Regions from separate parts of the Ferribacterium limneticum genome, predicted to be linked through region 3. Evidence: predicted binding sites of a transcription regulator. Region 3 holds the regulator's gene; each other region holds the start of a gene.
The links. Region 3 encodes sigma-54, which starts transcription at its own class of promoters, with help from an activator protein. Its sites were predicted from a motif close to TGGCACGCTTNCTGCTNA; they were not measured.

Region 1 (2,200 bases), 1.5 Mb from region 3:
GGAAGCGCCAGGCTTCCAGCCCCGCCCCGAAACCGGAAATCGGTACTAGCCGCCAGATCTTGCTGATCAGGTACTGCCCGCCGATGATGTAGAACAAGCTGGAGATGGACATCATCACCACGCACAGCACGACACCCCAGAAATCGAAAGCCGTGGCCCGGAAGAAAGCCAGGGTCAGGGCAAAAGTGACCGTGACGAGCAGCCCAAGAATAAAGGTCGGCAGCGCAATCGCCAGCGATGGCCCCATGCGGCCGCTGATCTCCCGGGCGATATCCCGGCCATCCTCGGCGCGGCCGAAATCGCCAACGAACATGCGCGCCGATTTCTGGAAAAACACGGTATCGGTCACCGTCGCCAACCCGGTTGCCTCGGCATTGAACAGCAACGGCTTGTCGTAGCCGCGCTCGACTTTCCATTTCTGAATTGCTTCCGGCGTCACCCGCTTCACCCCGAGCTGCATGCGCGCCATGTCGTCCGGCGTATTGACCACAAAGAACAGGGCAAAGGTGATGAGATTCACGCCGATCAGGATCGGCAGGGCGTAAAGAAGGCGGCGAACGATGTAAGCGAGCATTGCCCCGATTATGCCAAGAGCCGGCCGTAAGTGCTAAGGCATCGCGAGCAACAAAGCGGACAGAGCTCTTTACATCCTCCCGATATTTTTTGCTGTCGATTTTTCTTACACCAGATATATGCCAACAAACGTCGATGAATTTAGAAAAATAAATTTTATCAATACAAATCATTAAGTTACGACAAAACAATCAGTAGTGGCCCATTCTCTGCTTAGACCACCTCAACAAGATCCAATCCTCAACATTTCAAGGGAAAAAACTGTCATGAAAAAAAATGTACTAGCAATACTCATCGGCCTCGGAGTATTGTCATCCCCTGTTTTCGCATCTCCCGCAGCCAGTGGCCTGATCATTTCCGGGACAACGTTTGACACGAACGATGCTTTTCGCTTTACAAATAATTCAACAAGTGGTGAAACCATTCTTTCTCTGACTTGGAATTTAACTGCTATCGGTGGTTTTTTCGATACGACCAGTATTGCCCCAGGAGCTAGTAGCACCCCTCTGGCATTGAGCAGTTCATCTTCGGCGGTCGGTGCCATTTTCCCGGACAATGCAGCACAAAACGGCCTCCAGACACTCACCATAAACTTTACCGACTTCAATCCAGGGGAAACCTTGATTTTCGGTGTAGATACCGATTTCTTGTCTTGCCTCGACTGCGCAGGCATCAACGGTAATGGTTTTATCAATGCCACCGCAACAGCCATCTTCAGTGACGGACAAGCACGTATCGGCACCTACACAGCAACATCTGCTCAAGGTTTCGGTTCAGAAGTTAGCATCACGACTCCGACCGCCATTCCTGAACCGGGTAGCATGGCTCTTTTGGGGCTCGGGTTAGCAGGACTTGGTGCCATCCGCCGAAAGGGGACCCGGAAGTAATTCTCCGTAGGTTGGCGCGCGAAAGGGTCGGTAAGTCCGACCCTTTTTCTTTTGAAAGACCTCCACCATGGAGGAGCATATCAACCTGAATCGCCCCGGAATCACTAGCTGTTTAGTCCCACAGTGTGCTGGTGTAATTTATAGCCAGCTACGGAGGGAAGAGCTATGGGACAGGTACTACACGGATGCGCCCGCACAACAGAGGCAGTGCGTCGAGCGATACAACATAGTCAAACGAGCCTGAATGCACTGGCTGCGCAGCATGGGATCAATCCAAAGACGGCAGCCAAATGGCGTCAGCGCCAGAATGTCCAGGATTCGCCCATGGGGCCGAAGCTGGTCCGGTCGTCCGTGCTGACACCAGAAGAGGAAGCAGTAATTGTGGCGTTTCGCCGCTATACGCTCTTGCCTCTGGATGATTGCCTTTACTCCTTGCAGTCAAGCATTCCCCATTTGACGCGCTCATCCCTTCATCGATGCCTACAACGGCATGGCATTTCACGATTGGAGGATGTTGAGGGCGATAAGCCGCCCAAGAAGAAATTCAAGGCCTACCCGATCGGCTACTTTCACACCGACATCGCGGAAGTGCAGACCGATGAGGGCCGGCTCTACCTGTTTGTGGCCATCGACAGAACATCCAAGTTTGCCTATGCCGAGCTGCATCCACGAGCGACGCGCTTGATTGCTCGTGATTTCCTGTCCAGCCTGGTTAAAGTGGTGCCCTACGCAATTCACAC
Region 2 (2,200 bases), 1.3 Mb from region 3:
CCAGTTCCGGCAGGTGATCGAGCACATAAGCCAGATCGTCCGGCTTGCGGCACATGTAGGTCGGCACGTTGTTCAGCTTCGGCTCTTCGCCGAGATAGAAACGGATCATCTCCGGCACGTACGGGTAAATCGACTTGTCGTCAGCGACGCCGGTACCCACCGCATTGGCCAGGGTCACGTTACCCGCCTGGTAGGCCCGAATGATGCCCGGCACGCCAAGCGAGGAATCTTCGCGGAAAACGGTGGGGTCCATGAAATCATCGTCCAGGCGCCGGTAGATGACATCGACGCGCTGCGGTCCCTGGGTCGTCCGCATATAGACCACCTCGTCCTTGACGAAGAGATCACGCCCTTCAACCAGTTCGACACCCATCTGCTGAGCCAGGAAAGTGTGTTCGAAATAGGCGCTGTTATAGGCGCCAGGCGTCAACACGACGACCGTTGGATTCGAAACGCCTTGCGGGGCCACAGCGCGCAGCTTCTCCAGCAGCATGTCCGGGTAATGCTGGACCGGTGCCACCTTGTGCTTGGCAAACAACTCCGGGAAGAGTCGCATCATCATCTTGCGGTCTTCAAGCATGTACGACACACCGGACGGCACGCGCAGATTGTCTTCCAGCACGTAGAACTCGCCTTCGCCAGCCCGGACGATATCGACGCCAGTGATATGCGCGTAGATCCCTCCCGGCACATCAACGCCTTTCATGACCGGACGATACTGGGCATTGTTCAGCACCTGCTCGGCAGGAATGATGCCGGCCTTGAGAATTTCCTGATCGTGATAGACATCCCACAGAAACATGTTCAACGCCTTGACGCGCTGGCGCAGTCCGGACTGCAGTGCCTTCCACTCCGCCGATGGAATGACGCGGGGAATGATGTCGAAGGGAATCAGGCGCTCCTTGCCCGCCTCCTCGCCATAAACCGCGAAGGTAATACCGACGCGGTGAAAGGCCAGATCCGCCTCGGCCCGCTTGCGCTCGATGCGCTCGCCTGGCGTTGCCTTCAACCAGTCTTCATATCCCTTGTAATGCGCACGGACACCGCCATTGGCGTCATACATCTCGTTATAGAAGTTCATTTTTCCACTCGTCGCTGAGGATGCTCTCGTACAGGTTTCAGCAGGTTCCATGCCACCCGCAAACAAGCTTTAAATCATGCGCTGAATACTACTTTCTGGCTATTGACGCACCGCAAAGGTGCGACAGATTTTCAAGATGGTGCAAATAAAAAAACCCGCCGGATTACTCCGGCGGGTTTCTGGTACAGCCAGTTCGAAGTGCTTAGGCGCGTTCGAAGATGACCGCAATACCCTGACCGCCACCGATACACATGGTGACCAGCGCGTACTTGCCGCCAATGCGTTCCAGTTCGTACAGCGCCTTGGTGGCGATGAACGCACCGGAACAGCCAACCGGGTGACCGAGGGCGATTGCGCCGCCGTTCGGGTTGGTCTTGGCCGGATCGAGGCCGAGAACCTTGGAAACCGACAGTGCCTGGGCAGCGAAGGCTTCGTTGGATTCGATGACATCCATCTGGTCCAGGGTCAGACCGGCCTTCTTCAGGGCAGCCTTGGTCGCCGGGATCGGGCCTTCGCCCATGACATCGTTCGGCACGCCGGCAACGGCGTAACCAGCGATGCGGGCACGGGCCTTGTGACCAGCCTTGGCAGCCACATCAGCAGCAGCCAGCACGAAGAAGGCAGCGCCGTCGTTGATGCCGGAAGCGTTACCGGCAGTAACGGTACCGTCCTTCTTGAAGGCCGGCTTCATCTTGGCCAGGGACTCCATGGTCGTGCCACGCTTCAGGTGCTCGTCGGTGTCGAACACCACTTCGCCCTTGCGGGTCTGCTTGACGATCGGCACGATCTGCGACTTGAAGTAGCCGGCATCGATAGCAGCAGCAGCACGGCGCTGGGATTCGACCGCGAAGGCATCCTGGTCTTCACGGCTGAAGCCATGCTTGGCCGCGAGGTTTTCAGCGGTGATACCCATGTGGCCAACGCCAAACGGGTCGGTCAGCACGGCAACCATCGAGTCGATGGCCTTGGTGTCACCCATGCGAGCGCCAGAACGCAGCGTCGGCATCAGGTAGGCCGCCTTGGACATCACTTCAACACCACCGCCGATACCGTAATCGGCATCACCCAACATCAGGTTCTGGGCGGTGGTCACGATACCTTGCAGGCCGGACGCGCACA
Region 3 (2,200 bases):
ACGCCTACATCATCAACGCCGGAAACGTACTGGCCGCTGGACGTCCGGCCGAAATCGTTGATAATGAAAGCGTACGGAAGGTTTATCTCGGCGAGCATTTCAGGCTCTGACCGACAGACCCGACCCGACACTATCCGATGAAGCCTGCCCTCCAGCTAAAACTATCCCAGCATCTGGCGCTGACCCCTCAGCTCCAGCAGTCGATCAAGCTTCTTCAGTTGTCGACTGTCGAGATGCAGCAGGAAATCGAGCGTTACCTGCTCGAAAACCCAATGCTGGAACGTGAAGACGAGCACGCTGGCGAGAGTTTCTCATCCGCCCAGCAGTTCGATGCGCCGCAAAGCAGCGAAGGCGAACGCGAGCAGAAGGTTGAGCGGGAAGAACGGGATGCCCGCGAAGAGCGCGAGCAGGATGTTCCGTCAGCCCCATCCGAAGTGGACGATGATCGCTGGTCTTCCGATGCCGGTACCTTCACCGGCGCCGGGCGCGACGAGGACGACGATAGCGATTCCCGCGACATCCATGCCGCCAACGTCAGTCTGCGCGACCATCTAGGCTGGCAGCTGGGCATGACCCAGGTGTCGGAGCGCGACCGCAGTCTGGTGCGCTTCCTGATCGAAGCGCTCGACGACGATGGTTATCTCTCGGCGACGCTGGTCGAACTGTGGGAAACCCTGCCGCCGGAGTACGAAATTGAAATCGAAGAGCTGGAAATCGCCTTGCGCCATATCCAGAATTTCGACCCGATCGGCATTGGCGCCCGCAGTCTGCAGGAGTGTCTGACCCTGCAGCTCAAGGTCTTGCCGGAGAGTGCGGAGCGAACGCTGGCTCTCTCCATTGTCGACAAGCATCTCGAACTGCTGGCTGCCCGCGATTTCGCCAAGATTCGTCGCCTGACCGGCTGCGATGACGAGGCCTTGAAGGCCGCGCACAGCCTGATCACCAGCCTCAACCCGCGGCCGGCGGCCGGCTATGCCCAGATTGAAGCGCGCTACATCACGCCGGACGTGATCGTGAAAAAGCTGAAGGGCAAATGGACTGCCTACATCAATCCCGACGCCTATCCGCGACTGCGCATCAACCGCCTGTATGCCGAGATTCTCGCCAAGCAGCGGCGCGGCAACGGCAACCTGTCCACGCAATTGCAGGAAGCGCGCTGGCTGATCAAGAATGTCCAGCAGCGCTTTGAAACCATACACCGTGTCACGCAGACCATCGTCGACCGCCAGCGCCAGTTCTTCGAACATGGCGAAGTAGCCATGCGGCCGCTGGTCTTGCGTGAAATTGCCGATATTCTCGGCCTGCACGAGTCGACCGTATCGCGGGTGACCAGCCAGAAATACATGGCGACACCACGCGGTATCTTCGAACTGAAATACTTCTTTGGCAGCCATGTCGCCACCGATACCGGTGGTGCCTGTTCTGCCACGGCCATCCGGGCATTGATCAAGCAGTTGATCGCTGCCGAGGATGGCAAGAAGCCCTTGTCGGATAGCCAATTATCCGAAATACTAGGCCAACAGGGAATCGTAGTTGCCCGACGGACGGTTGCCAAATACCGCGAGTCGCTCAATATCCCCCCGGTCAATTTACGCAAGACCCTGTAGAGAGAGGAGAAAAAAGTGAATCTGCAGATTAGTGGTCACCATATCGAAGTTACCCCCGCCCTGCGCGAATACGTCGAGAACAAGCTGGATCCCGTGATCCGTCATTTCGACAAGGTAACCGGCGTTAACGTCGTTCTGTCCGTCGAAAAGCTGAAGCAGAAAGCGGAAGTGACTGTGCACGTGCCTGGCAAGGACATGCATGCCGAAGAATCCGGTGACGACCTTTACGCCGCCATCGATGCTCTGTTCGACAAGCTGGACCGTCAGGTTCAGAAATACAAGCAAAAGGTTCAGGATCACCATCGCGGTGACAAGCCCGGACTGATTGCCGCTGACGAATAAGCGCCGACCGGCCGCAGCACTGCTGCGGCCTCGCTTTACTACCCACCCCTATGAACCCTCTTATCAATCTTCTGACCGCTGATCAGGTATTGCTCAATCTTGAAGCGGGCAGCAAAAAACGGGTTTTCGAACAGGCTGGCATGCTTTTCGAAACCCGACTCGGATTGGCGCGCTCAATCATATTTGACAGCCTTTTCGCACGTGAAAAACTGGGCTCTACCGGGCTGGGTCAGGGGGTTGCCATTCCCCAT
Region 4 (2,200 bases), 2.0 Mb from region 3:
TCTTCAGTCGATTTCTTGGTACCGGTCGCCACCACCTTCATGCCCAGATCCTGCAGGGCCGAGACGATGGACCACGACTTGACGCCGCCGGTGTAGAGCAGGACGCGCTTGTCCTTGAGGCGGGCGCGCCAGGGTTCGAGCGCGGCGTGGGCCTTGGCTTCCTCGCGGGCGATGACCACCTCGGTGCGCGCCGTCAGATCCGGGTCGCCGATCAGCCGGGCAAAATCGCGCAGGGCGTTGGAAACGTCCGCCACGCCGTAGAAGCTGCCCTCGAAGAAGGGAATGCCGAAGCTGCCTTCCATCTTGCGAGCGACGTTGAGCAGCGCCTTGGCACAAACCACCATGTTGACCTTGGCGCGATGCATGGTCTGCACTTCATGGAAGCGCGAGTCGCCGGACAGCGTGCACAAAATGCGCAGGCCGAGTTCGTCGAACAGCGGCGCGACATGCCAGAACTCGCCGGCAATGTTGTATTCGCCGATCAGATTGACGTCGTAGGTCGGCAGGCCGTCGGCGCGCGGCGCAACGGGAGCCGGTTCGGCCGTGCCGATGACGTGCTTGAACATCGCTTCGCCGGCCAGTCGGTTGCCGAGGTTCTTGGTGCCGTAGAAACCGGCCGCATCAACCGGCACGACCGGCGTTCCCCAGCGTTCGGTGGCCGCCTTGCAGACGGCGCCGACGTCATCGCCGATCAGCGCGGTGACGCAGGTGTTGTAGATGAAAACCGCTTTTGGCGAGTAACTGTCGATGGCCTGCTTGATGGCATGAAACAGGCGCTTCTCGCCGCGCCCCATGACCACGTCGGTTTCCGACAGGTCGGTGGTCATGCCGATCTTGTACAGGGTCACGCCGGACGAGCGCGTGCCGCGGTTGTCCCAGGAGGAACCGGCACAGGCAATCGGGCCATGCACGATGTGGGCGACGTCAGCAATCGGCAGCAGCGCAATCTGCGCACCGTCGAAGGAACAGCCGCCCGCGGTGGCGCCCGGCTTGGGCTTGGCGCAGCCGGACTTTTCCTTGGTGTTATGGGTACAGGCCGGCTCGTCGAGCAAGGCCTGAATTTCGCTGGCTTTCATGCTGTTCTCCAGATGTATGGAGAGCATTTAGCAAGACGGGTGCCACCTTTAATTCGTTGTTTTGTATGGATTAAAAGCCGGGAAAATTGTCGCCTTTGCGACAAGCCGGGAAAAACACGACGGCTTTGGCGATGGCGCTACCGAAATGCACCAACACCCTCTACAGTTGAAGAGAGAGAACATCGAATCACCCACAACCCGGCAAAAGGAGATTCAAATGCGTTCCGTACTACTTCCTGTCGACGGCTCGAAACACGCCTTCGCCGCTGCGCTCTACGTGATCGAGTTTGCCAAACTGCACGGTCCGCTTGACGTGCATGTCGTCAACGTTGAACCGGCACCTGTCGCCTGGCAAACCCATGGCATGGAAGAAGAAGCGATCCGGGGGCATCTGACGGCCCGCGCCCACATCGTTCTCAAGCCTGTCCTCAACGCCTTGAACGAGGCTGGCATTGCCCACAAGACCTACGTCCGACAGGGCGACATTGCCGAAATCGTCGTCGCGCTGGCCGAAGAACTGGGCTGCGACAGCATCGTCATGGGTACCCGCGGCTTGGGCGGTCTGGCTGCGCTGGCCTTGGGTTCGGTGACGCGCAAGGTGCTGCATCTGGCGACAAAGCCGGTTATCTGCGTCAAGGCCGAGAACGACTGAAACGAGCTTGCCCCAACCGTCACCGGCTGAGGCAAGCAATTCAAGTCAGCTTACAGCGCGAGTTCGTCGCGCAGCTTGGCCAGCAGCTTGGGGCCGATGCCCTTGACGCTACCCAGATCGTCGAGCGACGCATAGGGGCGACCGGCGATGATGGCTTTAACCAGCGTGGCGCTCAGGCCTTTGACGGCAAGCAATGCAGTTTCGTTGGCGGTATTGACGGAAATGCCCTTGGCGACCGCAGCCTTGGCCGGCACCTTGCTCTCCTTGGCGACTGCCTTCGGCTCGGCTTTGGCTTCAGCTTTGGCCTTGGATTTTTCCTTTGGAGCCTCTTTCTTGGCAGCGGCCTTTTTGGCTGCTGCCTTGGGCTTGGCCTTCGCAGGCGCTTCCAGCGACAGGTTGCAGTAATCGCGCGTCACGTAGCCGAGTGGGCCCCATTCGCGCAGCATCAGGGTCAGCACGCCCGGGCCTTCAG

Region 1: KI617_RS12870 (PEP-CTERM sorting domain-containing protein) is a predicted target of sigma-54. The motif match lies at 772-789, and genes of this name have one in related genera.
Region 2: KI617_RS06015 (circularly permuted type 2 ATP-grasp protein) is a predicted target of sigma-54. The motif match lies at 1,119-1,136, and genes of this name have one in related genera.
Region 4: nifE (nitrogenase iron-molybdenum cofactor biosynthesis protein NifE) is a predicted target of sigma-54. The motif match lies at 1,104-1,121, and genes of this name have one in related genera.

Annotation. Positions count from the first base shown of each region.
Region 1 covers NZ_CP075191.1:2,703,616-2,705,815, forward strand. The annotation lists gene KI617_RS12865 (ABC transporter permease) at 1-574, opposite strand, end outside; gene KI617_RS12870 (PEP-CTERM sorting domain-containing protein) at 840-1,460, shown strand; partial or broken gene KI617_RS12875 (IS481 family transposase) at 1,626-2,200, shown strand, end outside.
Region 2 covers NZ_CP075191.1:1,242,798-1,244,997, reverse strand. The annotation lists gene KI617_RS06015 (circularly permuted type 2 ATP-grasp protein) at 1-1,081, opposite strand, end outside; gene KI617_RS06010 (acetyl-CoA C-acyltransferase family protein) at 1,284-2,200, opposite strand, start outside.
Region 3 covers NZ_CP075191.1:4,157,253-4,159,452, reverse strand. The annotation lists gene lptB (LPS export ABC transporter ATP-binding protein) at 1-110, shown strand, start outside; gene KI617_RS20000 (RNA polymerase factor sigma-54) at 138-1,607, shown strand; gene hpf (ribosome hibernation-promoting factor, HPF/YfiA family) at 1,623-1,949, shown strand; gene ptsN (PTS IIA-like nitrogen regulatory protein PtsN) at 2,000-2,200, shown strand, end outside.
Region 4 covers NZ_CP075191.1:1,937,458-1,939,657, reverse strand. The annotation lists gene nifE (nitrogenase iron-molybdenum cofactor biosynthesis protein NifE) at 1-1,076, opposite strand, end outside; gene KI617_RS09180 (universal stress protein) at 1,294-1,728, shown strand; gene KI617_RS09175 (ComEA family DNA-binding protein) at 1,779-2,200, opposite strand, start outside.